2 regions of the Thermicanus aegyptius DSM 12793 genome follow, and region 2 is predicted to be linked to the other one. Evidence: riboswitches for the same ligand, from Rfam matches in the RefSeq annotation. Region 2 holds a riboswitch; the other holds the start of a gene.
The links. A riboswitch is a leader RNA that binds a small molecule or an ion and turns the genes downstream of it on or off. The one in region 2 is predicted to bind S-adenosylmethionine.
Positions count from the first base shown of each region.

Region 1: it holds a riboswitch for S-adenosylmethionine, as region 2 does, so the genes downstream of both, THEAE_RS0110085 (MetQ/NlpA family ABC transporter substrate-binding protein) here and metX (homoserine O-acetyltransferase MetX) in region 2, are expected to answer to the same signal.

Region 1 is NZ_KI783301.1:1,897,675-1,901,224, reverse strand. Features, by position in the region: gene THEAE_RS0110095 (methionine ABC transporter permease) at 1-639, opposite strand, end outside; gene THEAE_RS0110090 (methionine ABC transporter ATP-binding protein) at 611-1,651, opposite strand; gene THEAE_RS0110085 (MetQ/NlpA family ABC transporter substrate-binding protein) at 1,693-2,502, opposite strand; SAM riboswitch class I at 2,645-2,761, opposite strand; gene THEAE_RS0110075 (anti-sigma factor) at 2,839-3,550, opposite strand, start outside.
Region 2 is NZ_KI783301.1:1,592,132-1,605,580, forward strand. Features, by position in the region: gene THEAE_RS0108555 (YhfT family protein) at 1-127, shown strand, start outside; gene THEAE_RS0108560 (phosphotriesterase family protein) at 215-1,129, shown strand; gene THEAE_RS0108565 (aminotransferase class V-fold PLP-dependent enzyme) at 1,140-2,237, shown strand; gene THEAE_RS21980 (amidase family protein) at 2,230-3,273, shown strand; gene THEAE_RS0108575 (alanine racemase) at 3,278-4,429, shown strand; gene THEAE_RS0108580 (phosphopentomutase) at 4,426-5,616, shown strand; gene THEAE_RS0108585 (HPr family phosphocarrier protein) at 5,654-5,911, shown strand; gene nagB (glucosamine-6-phosphate deaminase) at 5,988-6,737, shown strand; gene THEAE_RS0108595 (Cof-type HAD-IIB family hydrolase) at 6,798-7,607, shown strand; gene THEAE_RS20480 (methyl-accepting chemotaxis protein) at 7,663-8,889, shown strand; gene THEAE_RS0108605 (hypothetical protein) at 8,902-9,228, opposite strand; SAM riboswitch class I at 9,508-9,627, shown strand; gene metX (homoserine O-acetyltransferase MetX) at 9,726-10,826, shown strand; gene THEAE_RS0108620 (O-acetylhomoserine aminocarboxypropyltransferase/cysteine synthase family protein) at 10,871-12,151, shown strand; gene ilvE (branched-chain-amino-acid transaminase) at 12,738-13,449, shown strand, end outside.

The DNA of each region.
Region 1 (3,550 bases), 300 kb from region 2:
CAGCGATTGCAGTCCCTGGACGATCAGGATGAGGAGGAGAACCGTTCCATACATCACCTGAGGTTCATAGCGCTGAAATCCGAAGCGATACGCGAGATCCCCCAATCCACCGCCTCCCACAAGTCCCGCCATCGCCGTGGCACCGATCAAGGTGATGGTGGCGATCGTAAGGCCTAATATGATGGAGGGGCGTGCCTCTCGGACCATCACATGCCAGATGATGGAACGCGTGGGAATCCCCATCGCCTCATACGCCTCGATAACCCCACGGTCCACCTCCAGGAGGGAGGTTTCCATCAGGCGGGCGATGTAGGGAGCGGTATAAACCACCAGAGGGACGATCACTCCCTGAACCCCGATCGTCGTCCCGACGACCCATTTCGTAAAGGGGAGGATGAAGAAGAGCAGGATGATAAAAGGCAAAGAACGGATCACGTTGATGAGCGCGTTTAGGGACTGATACAACACGGGATTGGCGTAGGTTCTCCTAGGCCGGGTCAACACCAGGAGAATGCCCAACGGTAATCCCAACAGGATGGAGATCAGGAGAGAGATACTTACCATCTGAAACGTTTGGATCGTCGCTTCCCAGATCGATCCCCCCCAATCCTCAAGAAATTGCCTCAAGCTTTCGAACATGGGCTCTTCCCTCCTCGATCTCTACGCCGCTTTCCTTTAAGAAGCGAAAGGCGTTCCGGATTTCTTCTTCTTCTCCTTCAAAATGGACCAGCAGTTTTCCGAACGGAAAGTCCTTTAGTGTGGTGACGTGGCCTGCCAAGATGTTGGGATAGACGGCAAATTGCTTGCTCACCTTGGCGAGGGCCGGTTCCCCCGAAGTTCCCCCTACGAAGGAGAGGGTAGCCAGGATCCCATAGGATGAAAATTGCTCAAGAATCTGGGGCGAGGGGTTAACCTGGAAGAGACTCTCCACAAATTTGCGTGTCGTCTTTTCCTTAGGACGCGTGAAAAGCTCCACCACGCTTCCCTCCTCGATGATCTTCCCCGCCTCCAGCACCGCCACCCGGTCGCACACCTTTTGGACCACATGCATCTCGTGGGTGATCAGGAGGATGGTGATTCCGAAGTTTCGGTTGATCTCCAAGAGAAGATCCAGAATGGCCTCGGTGGTCTCCGGATCTAGGGCGCTGGTGGCTTCATCGCTTAAGAGAACTTCGGGTTCAAAGGAGAGGGCCCGGGCGATGGCGACCCTCTGCTTCTGCCCGCCGGAAAGCTGTGCCGGATAAGCTTTTTTCTTCTCCGCCAAGCCCACCACGGAAAGGTAACGGTCCACCCGGGCTCTTACTTCCTCCTGGGGGAGGCCGGCCAATCTCAACGGGATCGCCAGATTTTCCTCCACCGTCGCCGTTTTCAGGAGGTTAAATCCCTGAAAGATCATGCCGATCTTTCGACGAGCTTTCAACAATTCATGCGGGGGAAGGGAGGTAAGCTCAACCCCGTTTACATAAACCTTGCCCGCTGTAGGCTTCTCCAGGAGATTGACGGTGCGGATCAGCGTGCTCTTTCCGGCTCCGCTGTAACCGATCACCCCGAAAATCTCTCCCTTTTTCACATGGAGAGATACATCCTTTAATGCCTCCACATTCCCATTCTTGCTCACATAGCTTTTGGAGAGATTCTCCAATCGGATCATACACTTCACCCCTTTCAGGCATTCTCCTCTCATCTGCTCGTTTACCACGCAGGGACGACCGACCCCTGGAACTTCTCCTCGATAAACTTCTTCACCTCATCGGAATGGTACGCTTTAATCAATTTCTGAAGCACCGGATCATCCTTGTTCTCCGTGCGAACCACGATCACGTTTACCCAGGGAGAATCCTTCGGTTCGAGCACGATGGCATCCCGGCTGGGAAGGTACCCATGTTCGATGGCAAAATTGGTATTGATCGCCGCCGCATCCAGCTCGTCCAACTGGCGGGGAATCTGGGAAGCTTCCAATTCGACGAATTGGTAGTTATGGGGATTCTCCTGGATATCTTTCACCGTCGCTTTCACCCCGACCCCATCCTTCAGCTTAATGAGACCCGCCTGCTGGAAGAGGATGAGGGCCCGTGCCCCATTGGTCGGATCGTTGGGGAGGCCAATCTTTCCGCCGTCGGGGATCTCCTTCACATCCTTCACCTTTTTGGAATAGATGCCCATCGGGAAATTGACGGTGGGAGCAATATCGGTGAGATCAAGATTCCGGTCTTTTTTCATCTGCTCCAAGAAGGGCTTGTGTTGGTAAATATTCACATCCAATTCCCCTTCGGCCAGGGCCACATTGGGCATCACATATTCGTTAAATACCTTCAAGGTAATATTCAGCCCATCCTTCGCCGCAACTTCCTTTACCTTTTCCATAATCTGCTCATGGGGGCCGGCCGTTACCCCTACCAATAACTTGTCGGGGCTTAACGCCTTTCCGGAGGTTTGGCTTCCGCATCCTGCGAGGATCGCCAGGATGGAGGTAAGAAGGATCACAATGAGGCCTTTTTTCATGCAATATTCCACTCCTTTTCTTCTCTTTTTCTGAATGAGCGAAGCGTTCCATCCATCATCCCGCCGGTGCTCCTTTCTTGGAGAGAAGGCGACAAAAGAAAACCCCCTCGGAGAAAGAGGGGGAACGATTCACGCCGGTCCCTTCTTATCTCTCAAGACAGGTCTTTCCGCCTTGCAGGAATTGGCACCTTTTCTTGGCTTCGCCAAGAACGGTTGCCGGGTTTCATCGGGCCAGTCCCTCCACCACTCTGGATAAGAAAGTGCTATTCAGATGATGAGAAGAGTATATAGAGATCTTGTCGATTTGTCAATACAGCAAAATTTTGCAAAATCGGATTAGCGGAAATGGACCACATACTGGTCCGGACCGGTTGGGATGAGGCTCCCGCCTTTCGGTTCCAAAGAGATCGTCATGCCCTCTCCATGTTGAGAAGCCTCTCCCTGGTAATAGAGATGAGCCCCCCGTTTTTCGATCTGTAAGAGGCCCAGATTGGAAGCGTTTCTCTTCTCCCTCATCCAGACTTGGTAATCCTTTTCCGCGAGAGGGAGGACTTCCTCCATGATGAGGAGCACCTCTTGAGAATTGCTGTTGATCCATACATAACCATGCACCTGTTCATCCTGGAGGGAGATGACGTCATAGCGGACCGTCAGGGGATCAAAGATAAAAGGATAATCGGCAGTAAAGGGTGCTTCTTCCTTTCCAAGGGAGGATACCGTTGTATACGGCGAATTGCCGCCGCCCTGTGGGACGGTCGAGACGTAAGGCGGCTCCTTCAGGGTGATCGGGGTGAAGGACGGGCGGTTTTGCCAGAGCAAGAGGCTCCCGGAGGCAAGGAAGAAGAGGAGAAAGGAAAAGAGAACCGCACGTTTATGCCTCAAGGGAAAGGAGAAAAAGCGGGTGACCCATCTCCTGCCGTTCCGAAATATCCCCTTTCGCAGAAGAAAGGAGAAGATGAGCCTCCGTTTCAGGCGGCGCGGAGGTCTTTGGGCGGCCGGAAGGGCGTAGAGGAGAGTTCGCCATCCTTCCACCTGCCGGCGGCATTGA
Region 2 (13,449 bases):
ATTCGGAGCGTTGTATTTGATTAACGAGGCCCTTGGCCGCCCCGTCATTCGGTTGGCCGCCGCCCCTCTCGCAGCCATTATAACCGGTGTTGTCGTCAACATTTTCTATGTCTTGAACTTATTGTGACCTGACTTCCACTGCAAAAAAAACGGAACACCCATGGTAGGATGGGCCTTGCCCATCCTACATGGGTTGTTTAATGGGGTGAATCGTATGGGATTGATCAGAACCGTACTCGGCGATGTGAAACCGGAATCCTTGCAAGCAACCATGATCCACGAACACATCGCATTTGATTTGTCTCACGTTCGCAATGAATCGGATTCAATTCTTGGAGATACTCCGGAATTGGCGAACGAGCTTCTTCTTACGAAGGATTATGGGTGCAACGCGTTCGTGGAAGTAACGAACCGTGGGATGGGGCGGGACGTTCAGGCGTTGGCTGAATTGGCAAAGAGACTTGATATTTACATCATATGTGCAACCGGTTTTTATAAGGAAAATGTTTATCCCGTCGAGGCGTTTGAAAAGTCCAGAGAAGAGCTGGCGGAACTGTTCGTATCCGAGATTACCGCCGGAATTGACGGAACTCACATCAAGGCAGGGATCATCGCCGAGATTGGGAGCAGTTATCAGGAACTGACGAAAACGGAAGAGAAGGTGTTTCGAGCTGCTTGTGATGCCCATAAAAAAACAGGCGCACCGCTCAGCACACACTGTGAATTAGGCACGATGGGAATCGCGCAACTGCGGATATTCGAGTCTGAAGAAGTTGATTTTCGCCATATCTCGTTTGGTCATCAGGATCTCAACCGAAATATCGATGAACAAGTAACGTTGTTAAAAAGTGGAGCTTTTATCCAATTCGACACCGTCGGCAAGAACAAGTATCGTCCTCACGACGAGCGTGTATCGAACTTGTTGGCCTTACTTGATAAAGGCTTTGAGGATCAACTGATGTTATCTGTCGATCTTACGAGGAAATCCTATTTTCGCCAGAATAACGGTCCAGGTTATGTATATCTGTTTGATACGTTTCTACCGGATTTGCGGAACGCAGGTGTGCCGGATAGGGTCATCGAGAAAATGCTTATTGAAAATCCACGTCGTTTCCTGACGTTCGCCTAAGGTGATCAGAATGAAGTTCTACCCATTGGAACCCATTTCTCTGGACGATGCAAAGGAAGTGCAGTTTCGGTTTGTCCGGGCAATTGCCGATGTTTTTTCCGGTTCGGAATTTTTTCAGATGGGGGATGTGGGAGTCCCCCCGTCCGGAGCCCCTCTTAGGACACGGAAGGTAGAGAGGGTCTTAGCCAAGTTCTTTGGTGTTGAAGATTGTGCGTTGGTTCGCGGAGCCGGGACGGGGGCGATTCGATTGTCCCTGGCGGCGTATCTCGAAGCTGGTGAGACGGTGATTATCCACGATGCGCCTGTCTATCCTACCACTAAAGAGACATTTCGAATGTTGGGTCTAAAGACCTATATCGTCGATTTCCACGATGAAAAAGCCCTCTCGGATGCCGTACACCACGGCAAGCTGCTTTATATTCAGCACACGCGCCAAAAACCGGATGATCACTACGACTTAGGGAGAGTCATCGCTATCGCCAAACGCGTTCGTCCGGAGCTTCCGATCGTGGTGGATGAAAACTATGCCGTCTTTAAGACAAGACATATCGGAGTGCAAGTGGGCGCGGATGTGTCTACCTTCTCCGCCTTCAAACTGCTGGGACCCGAAGGGATTGGCGTCGTTTTGGGAAGCAAGGACTGCATTGAGCGGATCCATGAGAGGAACTATTCCGGTGGAGGACAGGTTCAAGGCCCTGAGGCGATGGAAGTGTTGCGGGCATTCACCATCGCACCGGTCCTGATTGCTGTCCAATCGGAACAGGTATCCCTCCTCGCAGACCTGTTAAATGCCGGATCTGTTCCGGGGATCCGCGAGGCTTACATTGCCAATGCCCAGTCCAGGACCGTCATCGCTCGCCTCGATGAACCTATTGCTCCCCAGGTGATTGCAGCCTGTGAAGCATTTGGCGCAGCACCCTATCCTGTTGGGGCGGAGTCAAAATATGAGGTTCTTCCCATGATCTATCGCGCTTCCGGAACGGTTTTAGAAAGTGAGCCGGCATTGAAACCCTATTTGTTACGGATTAATCCGATGAGAGCCGGTGCCCGGCTCGTTGTGGACATCCTAAATAAGGCGTTGGCGAAGGTACGATCCGATCATGACTAAGATGGAATGGATGGAACGGTTCGCCTACGCCTACGCTAACGCCTATCGGTACACCGATTCTATCGTCTGGGTTAACCCGACAGCTCCCACGAGCGCTAGGAAAAAACTGGAGCAGCATATGGAGCTTATTTTATTCGGTGTGAAGGATACCGATCAAATACCGATGAATGCAGTCCGGCAGCTCATCGAGGCACCCGACTTCGTATGGATGACCGTGGACCGAATGGCTCCGTATGGGAGGGCAATGGATCCGGGATTGACGAATCCGTTGACCGGCCGCCTCATGACCGGTTCCTCAAGCGGTAGCGCCCTCAATATTTTACGTGGAATTCATGATCTCGCCATCGTTACGGACGGAGGCGGATCAATCTTAGGCCCGGCGCTTGCCACTCAGTTATATGGGATCAACGCCAAGGGAATGGGGTTAACCGGGCTGCACCCGTCTCGTTCCACCGACGGATTTTCCCTGGAAGTGGGGATTGGAGTTATCAGTCACTCATTCGCCTTTGCGAAGAGTGGTATCGAAACGCTGTTGTGTCGAACCCTGGACGATCATGTAGAAGGACTGTATATTGCACTGGACCGTGCGGCGCCGGATAATGTAGAGGACCTATTGCGTCAGTACGGATGTACGATTCGCCGATTTGATAAAGGGGATTCGTATGAGAGAACTCGTGGGCTTTCTCTGATGAATGAACTTTTCAATGAAAACCAAGTGATTATCAGCATGGAAGGCCCCGTAGATGTAAAAGAGTATGCAGACTCTTTGGTCATGGACGGACGTCCGGACGGGCTGGGTGGAAAGTTTCTTCTGCGCAGCGCGAACCTGGCAAATACGACGTCCGTGGCCGTCCCGGGGAATAAGGCCGCATCGGGATTTATCGTCATTGCGCCAAGTGGCGTAGAATCGGGTAATCATGCGATCGCAGTGGCCGGCCTGCTGGCGAAACACTATCCACGATCCGCGCTATTTGAGGATTACTTCCTTCGACGCATGCGTTACGGGCAGACTGGTTTTTTTCATGAAGGGATGTGACATCATGTTTCTCGCTCAATTGCTCACTAGAAATGAAACGTTTATCGATCGTGCGCTTCAACTCTACAAGTCCGGATTCATCCCCCCCAATTCCTATGTTTTAGATGTGGACCAAATCCAACGGAACACCGAGTCCATCGTACAAACCGCAAAAAAAGAGAGAATTAATCTTTACTTCATGACCAAGCAATTCGGTCGGAATCCGGTTGTTTATCAATCCATCGTGTCGGCAGGTATAAAAAAGGCCGTTGCGGTTGATCCGGTGGAAGCCCTAACCTTGGCGCAAAATGGGGTGGAATTGGGACATGTGGGGCATCTTGTGCAAATCCCCCGATATTACATGGAGCCAATTCTCCGGTGGCGTCCGGAAGTGGTCACAGTTTTTAGTATCGATGCGGCGAGGGAGGTCTCCCGGGTGGCTTCCGACCTTGGCTACGAGCAGGATCTTCTGTTGCGTGTCGTACGGCCGGATGACTATTTGTACGACGCACAAGAAGGGGGGATACCGCTTAACGATTTGGAGGAAGTGGTTCAGACCATATCGGCACTTCCCAATGTGCGTGTGGTGGGAGTCACCTCTTTTCCGTGCGTCATTGTGCAGGATGGTGTCCCCACGTTCACCAACAACCTTAAAACACTTCAGTTGGCTAAAGAGCGACTTCAGGAATTGGGGGTTGAATTGAAGCAGGTGAACGCACCAAGCGTCACTTGTGTGGCAACCCTTCCCATGTTGCGAGCCGCGGGCGTCACTCATGGGGAACCGGGGCATGCTTTGACGGGGTCCACCCCTTTGCATGCGTTACCCGGGCAGGTGGAAGTGCCGTCCTACCTCTACATTACCGAAGTCTCCCACTACTTCAACGGTTATAGTTATGTTTATGGAGGCGGGTATTATGCCCGTGGACATATTCAACATGCGCTTGTGGGAGGTTCCTTGACAACGGCGGAACATGTTGAGGTAGCTCCTCTCCATGCGGAAAGCATCGACTACTACTTGAAAATTGCCGGTAAATTTCCAGCAGGAACACCCGTGATCCTCGCTTTTCGAACGCAGATGTTCGTAACCCGAGCTAACGTGGTTCCTGTAACGGGAGTTCATGAGGGGCGACTTAAGGTTGCCGGAATTTATAATGTTGAAGGGAAGCGAATCGGATGAAACGAGCAGTCCTGTGTGTTCTTGATGGATTCGGTGCGGGGGCGATGGAAGATGTTTCCGCTGTCCGTCCGCAAGATAGAAATGCGAATACGATGCGGCATGTCATTGAACAAACAAGTGTAAAGATACCCTTCCTTAGTCGGTTAGGGCTCCCCCATATCCTTAACGATCCTTCGTTATTAGCGCTTACTCCCCCTCTGGCGAGTTATGGCAAATGCAATCTATATCATTACGGGGCGGACAGTTATACCGGTCATAACGAAATCATGGGAGCAAAACCGATTATGCCAAAAACACAGTTTATCCGTGAATTGGCGCCGCTGATTGAAAAACGGCTGGTGGAAAGAGGGTTCAAAGTAGAATATCCGGTTGCAGGTACCGGCATTCTGCTCGTCGACAACGAGGTTGTCATCGCCGACAATATGGAAAATGACCCGGGGCAGATCATCAACATTACAGGAGCATTGGATACGACCCCGTTTGAAAAGATCTTTGAGATTGGGAAAATTGTACGGACCATCGCCGAAACCAGCCGCGTCATTCCTTTGGGAGGGACCGGCATTACCGTAAGTGATATTCTCTTGAACATTGTGATAAAACCGGAGCGGACCGGTGTGGATATGGGACGTCTAAATATATACAACGAGAACTATCAAGTTCGGCATCTAGGTTTTGGAATTGATCCCGACAAACAAATACATTCCATCCTCATGAAGCAAGGATTGGAAGTATATCTGTATGGGAAGATGGCGGATGTGATCACGGGAGAGGTGATGGAACGAAATCCCATGGTCAACAGCCAGGGCGTGATGGACCTAATCTGTAATCGATTGGAGAATATGAAGAGCGGATTTATCTCCGCTACCATTCAGGAAACGGATTTAGCCGGTCATGAGCAGAACCCGGAAAAGTTCGCGGCGGTCTTGGAAATTGCGGACGCAGGTTTACGCCGTATTTACGATATGCTTCATCCCGGAGAGCTCCTGATCGTAACCGCCGATCATGGCAATGACCCGACCATAGGCACAAGCCAGCATACCCGGGAAACAACCCCGCTTCTCGTCTGTGTAAAGGGATCTCCGGCGCGGGAACTGGGGCTACGCACCACACTCGCCGATGTTGCGGCCACAATAGCGGATTACTTTGGGGTGAGCGCACCGGAATTTGGGACTTCCGTGTTGTCGTAATCCCTTTTAAATGCTTCGTAAGGATAGGTGACGAATTATGTACGAAAAAAAAGCAATTGTTAACTTAAACCAAGGGCTGCACGCACGCCCTGCCACTGAGTTTATCCAAAAGGTACGTCAATTTGGAAGCAAAGTATTTGTGATCAAAGAAGGAAAAGCTGTGGATGCCGGAAGCATTCTAGGGTTGATGTCGATGGCTGTCGTTAAGGGAACCGAAGTTACCATTCGGGCCGAAGGGGCGGACGAAGTGGAAGCGGTAGAGACTCTTTGTAAATTTCTTACGCAGACGGAGTGAGATAAGTTATCACAAAATTCTTCAATGACAACGTGAAACCATTCTTGGGTCAATGGAAGAGAGGAGGGATGGCAAAGTGAAGATTCGAATCTTCAACAGCCCCCATGACGCGGGCATCTATGTTGCTGCATTAGCGGAACAGATCATTGAAAGTCGAAGGAAACCTGTTTTGGGACTTGCCACTGGGTCTACGCCGATTCCTTTTTACGAGGCATTGGTTCATCTGCATCAGTGTGGTCTCGACTTATCACGGGTAACGACCATCAACTTGGATGAGTATATCGGATTAGATTCTTCCCATCCTCAAAGTTATTCGTGGTTTATGTGGAAACATCTCTTTTCCCATGTAAACATACCAAAAGAGAATATATATCTGCCAAACGGGGTAGCAACCGATTTGGAAGCGGAATGCCGCAGATACGACGAAATCATCCATTCTCATCCGATTCACCTTCAGATCCTTGGGATTGGCGTTAATGGGCACATTGGTTTCAATGAACCGGATGACACCTTACTTTCCGGAACGCACATTGTTGAATTGCGCCCGGAGACCGTAATGAGCAACGCGAGATTTTTCAACGACATTGGAGAGGTGCCAAAGCGTGCGATTACTATGGGGGTTCAGGCCATATTACAAGCCGATAAAATCGTGTTGATGGCATTTGGGCGCGAGAAAGCGAAGATCATCGCTAAATCCGTCTACGGTGAGGTTCGTACGGACGTTCCTGCGAGCATCCTCAACTTGCACAAAGACGTGACCGTGGTACTTGATCGCGACAGTGCCGGTGAGTTGTTGGACGAAAGCGGCCGGTTGCGGACGAAATAACCGAAATGGCCCGAAGTTGGGTGTAAAAAGCCCAATTAGAAAGAAAAAAGGGGAAATGCCATGATTCGTATGTTCTTTTTTGATATCGACGGAACTCTCATCGTTCCAAAAAAAGGTGAGGTTTCGGAACGCGTTCGCCGTGCCATCTTCATGCTCCATGAACGAGGCATTGTTCCCATCCTAGTATCCGGCAGGCCCCTCTTCTCCATGATTCCGCTCGCCGAATCTCTTTCCATCAGGGGGTGTATCGCTTATAACGGAGGACTGGTTGTTGTCGATGGAGAGGTGGTGTATGACAACCCCATAGACGAAAGCAGGGTAGAACAGCTGGTTTCCTTTGCAAATTCTAATATGCATCCACTCATATTTCCTGGAATGGACGGTTATTACGCAACGACGCTGGATCATCCGAAGGTACGGGAAATTTTTCAATATACTACCACACTCAACCATTCCTATTGGAAACATTATACTCCCAAACTAAACCCATCGTATTGGAAAACCCATCCTATCTATCAAATGGAACTGATCGCGCCGATGGAAGAACTAACCCTATACCAGGAACGTTTTGGACAAGAATTTCAGTTTTATCCATGGCATGTAGCCTCGTCCGCGGCGAACATAAATCCTCTCGCCAACTCCAAAGCGATTGGAATGCACCATGTGTTAAAACGGTTTTCACTAGATGAATCCGTTGCGGCCGCCATCGGCGACGGACCGAATGATATCGAGATGATCCGCTCCGCACATCTCGGCATCGCCATGGGAAATGCTTGTAAAGAGCTTAAGTCTGCGGCGGATCTCGTTGCAGAAGATGTTACTGCGGACGGGGCCGCCAAGGCGATTGAAATGTTGTTGGAGAGCGGGTAAGGGAATGCTAGCGGTTTCGATAGAAGAGAACGTCTGAAAGAAAGGAGAGTTGAAGATGAAAATGAGGATCAAAATACCAATTCGGGTGAAACTGGTCGGTTTTATTTTATTCGTCGCCTTTTTATTCGGCATTACAAACGGTATTTCATCCTATTCCATAGGAGCCTTTATTGTAACGATTTTGATCGGTCTCGTCATTTCCCGGAAGATCACAAAACCGATTGCGTCTATGACGAAATTTGCGGAACAAATTGCAACAGGGAATTTAACTGCGGAGGAGATCAGAGTAAAAAACCGCGATGAAATTGGAGATCTTGCGAATTCGTTCAATAAGATGACCACAAACTTTCGCAGTCTAATCCATCAGATCAAAACCAGTGCGGAACAGATCGCCGCGTCATCAGAGGAATTGACAGCCAGCGCCGAACAAACCAGCAAAGCGACCGAACAAATTGTTTCGACCATGCAAGAAGTGGCGATGGGTTCCGAGAATCAAGTCCGCAGTGTAAGTGACGGCATAAGTGCGATTTATGAAGTCTCCACCACCGTGCAACAAATTGCTGACAATGCAGAAAGTGTCTCTGCTGCTGCGATTCAAGCTTCGGAAACAGCATCCGCAGGAAATCTTGCCATTCGGACGACGATCAAGCAGATGAATTCCATTAGTACTACGGTGAATGAGCTGGCCGAGGCGGTGAAAAGATTGGGTAAAAGTTCCCAAGAAATCGAACAGATTGTAGATGTGATTGCAAGTATTGCCGCACAGACCAATCTATTGGCTTTAAACGCTACGATCGAGGCCGCCAGAGCCGGGGAGCACGGACGTGGATTTTCTGTAGTCGCTGAGGAAGTTCGCAAATTGGCCGAGCAATCGGCTCGATCAGCACAAAAAATTGCAGAACTGATTAACTCGATCCAATATGAAACGAATCATGTGGTTCAATCGATGGAGACCACGACAAAAGAGGTGTCTGATGGGATTAAAGTTGTCAACAAAGTAGGTGAATCGTTTGAAGAAATTCAGCGCTCGGTAAATAACGTAGTGGCGCAGGCGCAAGATGTATCAGCCGCCACAAAGCAAATTTCTACGGGAACAGATCGAGTAGTCCATTCGATTAACCAAATTGCCAGCGTGGCAGGGGCAACCGCATCCGGAACCCAAAACGTAGCGGCGGGCACCGAAGAACAGTTGGCATCGATGGAGGAAATCTCATCGTCTGCCGCTTTCCTCTCAAAAATGGCGGAGGAATTTCTGGCGCTTGTGGGCAAATTTAAGGTGTGATCTCCCCGCCCTTCATGAAAGATATTCTTCATCTCCCTCTTCTTTTCTTTTGTCGATCACCCACTCATGGAGCAGGAACTCGATAAGACCAAGGAGGGTTATTCCCCATAATCCTTTAACTAAAGATTCCCTCCCCAATCGGCGGAGGAGATAGTACATAAGAGGAAGTCCAATGGATAGACTCCTTTTTGCTCCCATCTTAGACAACCAAATGGGATCTGCCACAGATCCTATAAGGGCCAGAAGAACTCCTGCACCTAACCATCTTTTGATCCCTCCTCCGCGCAGAAGAAGGGGGAAAAATAAAAATTTCATGAGGCTATTGGAGATGAAGATCACACCTTTCCCTCCTTTGGTTCTAACGATTGTTGAGGTTTTAAGGCGATTCGTATCATCCTTTTTCTTTTAAAAGGGATCGGGGTATGTCTCGTCCGATTCTTGGACCGTTATTTTCATTTTTGAGCGGTGCATCGAATCGGGAATCTTTCCTTTACAGGTTAGTATTCGAAAAAAAAAAGGAAAAAATAAAAATTACCGTTGACAAATGAATCCAGGTCGACTATGCTATATAGCAAATAGGATTTCACAATGAACTCACAATTGAAAAGAAATGAGATTCTCTTATCCAGAGAGGCTGAGGGACTGGCCCAATGACGCCCGGCAACCGGTTTTAAGCGGAAAGGCTTAAAAACGCGGTGCCAATTCCTGCAGAGCTTTAAAAGCTCTGAGAGATAAGATGAGTGTGATGGTGTGACAAAATCCCTCTTCTTATCGAAGAGGGATTTTTAATTGGGGAAATGAAGTGCGAAGAGAAAAAGGAGAAGGAGGGGATCAGGTTGACAAAAGCTGGGACAGCTATTCAACCCCATACAGGGGTACTCCCCATTGGGGACTTACTACTGGAATCCGGCAAGGTATTGCCGAATGTTAAGATTGCTTATGAACGTGTGGGTCCGGAAAGTGCACCTACCATCCTGGTCTGCCATGCCCTAACGGGAAATCAATACACCGTAGGGAGTGAATCTGCCCCTGGATGGTGGAGGGAATTGGTAGGCCCCGAACGTTTTATTGATACAAACCGTTTTCAAGTCATTACCACCAATGTGATCGGGGGTTGTAACGGTTCGACGGGCCCGCTAAGCCCCGATCCCAATACGGGAGAAGCCTATCGATCCAATTTCCCTTTTATTACAGTACGGGATATGGTCCATGCCCAACACCGCTTTCTTCAAAAAATCGGGATTTCCCATCTAAAGGCGGTTATAGGGGGATCGTTAGGCGGAATGCAGGTGCTTGAATGGGGTCTCCTTTATCCCGATTTTATGGATCTCATCATCCCGATCGCCGTTACACCTTTCCTCTCCGACTATGCTATCTCCTTTAATGCCATAGGTCGATTGGCCATTCTTAATGATCCCGCCTGGAAAGAGGGGATGTATGATCCTGAGGAACAACCTATCATGGGACTTTCCATCGCCAGAATCGCCGGGCTTCTCACCTATCGAACACCGAAACTCTTTAATCATCGTTTCTCCAGGGAGATGAAAGGGGGATGGGGGAGCGACCACAGGGAGATCGCATTTCAGGTTGAATCCTACTTAACCTATCAAGGGGAGAAACTTTCTAGGCGCTTTGATGCCAACTCATATCTCTATCTTTTAAAAGCGATGGATTATCACGATATCGGACGGGGAAGGGGAGGGGTGGAAAAAGCGGTTGAAGGATATCGCAGCCAAGTGGTTGCCCTGGCCTTTCAAGGAGATCTCCTTTACCCCCCCGATGAAATTTTCCGTTTCGTAGGACTTCTCAGAGAAAAAGGAGTCCGAGCAGATTATCATGAAGTAACCACTCATTTTGGTCATGACGGATTTTTAACAGAGTTTGACCGCTGGGGAGGTTTCATCACCGACGCTCTGAAATCTTCTTCCCTATCTTAAGAAAGGGGAAGTGAGATAGATACTTAAAACAAGGAGGAATAGGAATGGGAGAGTACCGCTTTGAAACTGTAGCCATCCATGGAGGAGTACAACCGGATCCGGTAACGGGAGCGAGGGCATTTCCCCTCTATCTGTCTACCGCTTATCAATTTGAGAATACGGAGCATGCGGCCAATCTCTTTGCATTAAAGGAGACGGGGTATATCTATACACGGATCCATAATCCCACGGTGACCGCCTTTGAAGAAAGGATTACAAAGTTGGAAGGGGGCGTAGGGGCTCTTGCCTTAGCCAGCGGCGCTGCCGCGATCACCCTGACCATCCTCAACTTGGCAAAAGCTGGAGATGAGATCCTCTCCTCTGTAAAATTGTATGGAGGAACATATAATCTTTTTTCCACCACCCTTCCGAAATATGGAATTCGTACTCGTTTCGTAGATCCGAACGATCCTCAAAATTTTAGAGAGGCGATTACACCCAATACAAAAGCGATTTATGCAGAGGTGATCGGGAATCCCAGCCTGGATGTGCTCGATATTGAAGAAGTGGCGAAAATCGCCCATGAAGCAGGCATTCCTCTCATCGTGGACAACACCTTTGGAACTCCTTATCTGGTAAGGCCCTTAGAACATGGGGCAGATATCGTGGTTCATTCGGCGACCAAGTGGATCAGCGGCAATGGAACCACACTCGGGGGAGTAATTATAGACGGAGGACGTTTTGATTGGAATTCTCCCAAGTTCCCCGAATTTACCACTCCCGATCCAAGTTATCATAACATCGTATACTCTGAAGCCTTTCAAAATGCTGCTTTTATCGTCAAGGCGAGAGTTCAATTGCTTAGGGATTTAGGTCCTTCCATCAGCCCATTTAATGCCTTTCAACTTGCCCTAGGATTAGAAACCTTAGCCGTCAGGATGAAAGAACATATTAAAAATACCAGGGATGTCGTCGCATACTTAAAAAGACATCCTCAGGTAAGTTGGGTCAATTACCCTGAACTTCCCGAACATCCTTCCCATCACCTGGCGGCGAAATACCTCCCCCGAGGTGCAGGCGCGGTGATCACATTTGGGATTAAGGGGGGGAGGGAAGCGGGGGCGAAAGTGATCAACTCCGTAAAACTCTGGTCCCATTTGGCAAACGTAGGAGATGCGAAGAGCTTGATTATTCATCCGGCCAGCACGACCCATCAGCAATTAAGCCCGGAAGAGATCGCCCAAACGGGAATCACAGAGGATCTGATTCGCTTATCCGTAGGCATTGAGAACGTAGAAGATCTCATCGAAGATCTCGATCAGGCCATTTCGGCAGCGACCCGTTAAAAAGTGTTGAATCGTGCCAATAGAGTCTTGGGTAAGAGACTATGCAGCCACATGGTCTCTTTTTTTTTTTTTTCAAAGAGAAAGCGGTCGGATTCATTTTCATCATGATATCTCTAACCTAACAATAAATGATAGAAAATAAAACATTACATGATATAAATAATCACAAAAAAGGGACGTAAAGACGGCATATTTGATTAATGTGTAAATTAAAATGACATCTGATAAACCGCTTTCAAAAACTTTACAAAGTTGTCACAATTATTTAGACCCCAAATCCCATGCGGCAGTAAGCGTTTACAAGTTTTCAACATGATTTCAAATTATAAAAAAAATTATTGAAAGCATGTTGCTTTCTTTTAATTTGCGTATTAGAATATTCGAAAAAAGAAAGGGAAAGACAGGAGGGTATCTAGGGTTCCGCCGTAAAAGGGACTGGACCGAGCGATATCAACAGGGGCAACCCTGTACACCGTGAGGAGAAAAACCTCTGCGGAAGGTTCTGGCTTTATGGAAGATCAACCTTCTCAGAGGTTTCCCTTTATCCTTTTCTTAAAAAACGTCAATGAAAGAAGGGCAGGGTAAGATGAGTTTACTAATCTACCTAAACGGGGAATATGTCCCAAAAGAAGAAGCGAAGATTTCTGTTTATGACCATGGTTTTCTTTATGGAGATGGAGTCTTCGAAGGGATTCGAGCTTATTCGGGAAATGTTTTCCGCCTGAAAGAGCATGTGGATCGGCTTTACGATTCCGCAAAATCAATTCTCCTTACCATTCCCCATACCCGGGAAGAAATGGAAGAGATTATTGTAGAGACGCTCCGGAAAAACGAGCTTGATTCGGCTTATATCCGGGTCATTGTATCAAGGGGAGTTGGGGATCTTGGTTTAGACCCAAATAAGTGCGAAAAAGCACAAGTGATCGTTATTGCGGAAGAATTGGCTTTATTTCCTAAAGAGTTATATGAAAAAGGTTTGGAAGTGGTCTCCGTCTCTGTGCGCAGGAATCGCCCCGATGTTTTAAGTCCTAATGTGAAATCCTTAAACTACTTAAATAATATTCTGGCAAAGATTTCTGCCCATCAGGCGGGAGTTTCCGAAGCTCTTTTGCTCAATACGGAGGGGTATGTCGCAGAAGGGACAGGAGAGAATGTTTTCTTGGTAAAGGATGGAGTCATCCTTACCCCCCCTGTTTATTTAGGAGCTTTAAAGGGGATTACCAGGGGAGCCATTATCGATATTGCTAAAAAATTGGGATATGAGCTTAAGGAACAGCCTTTTACTCTTCATGATGTCT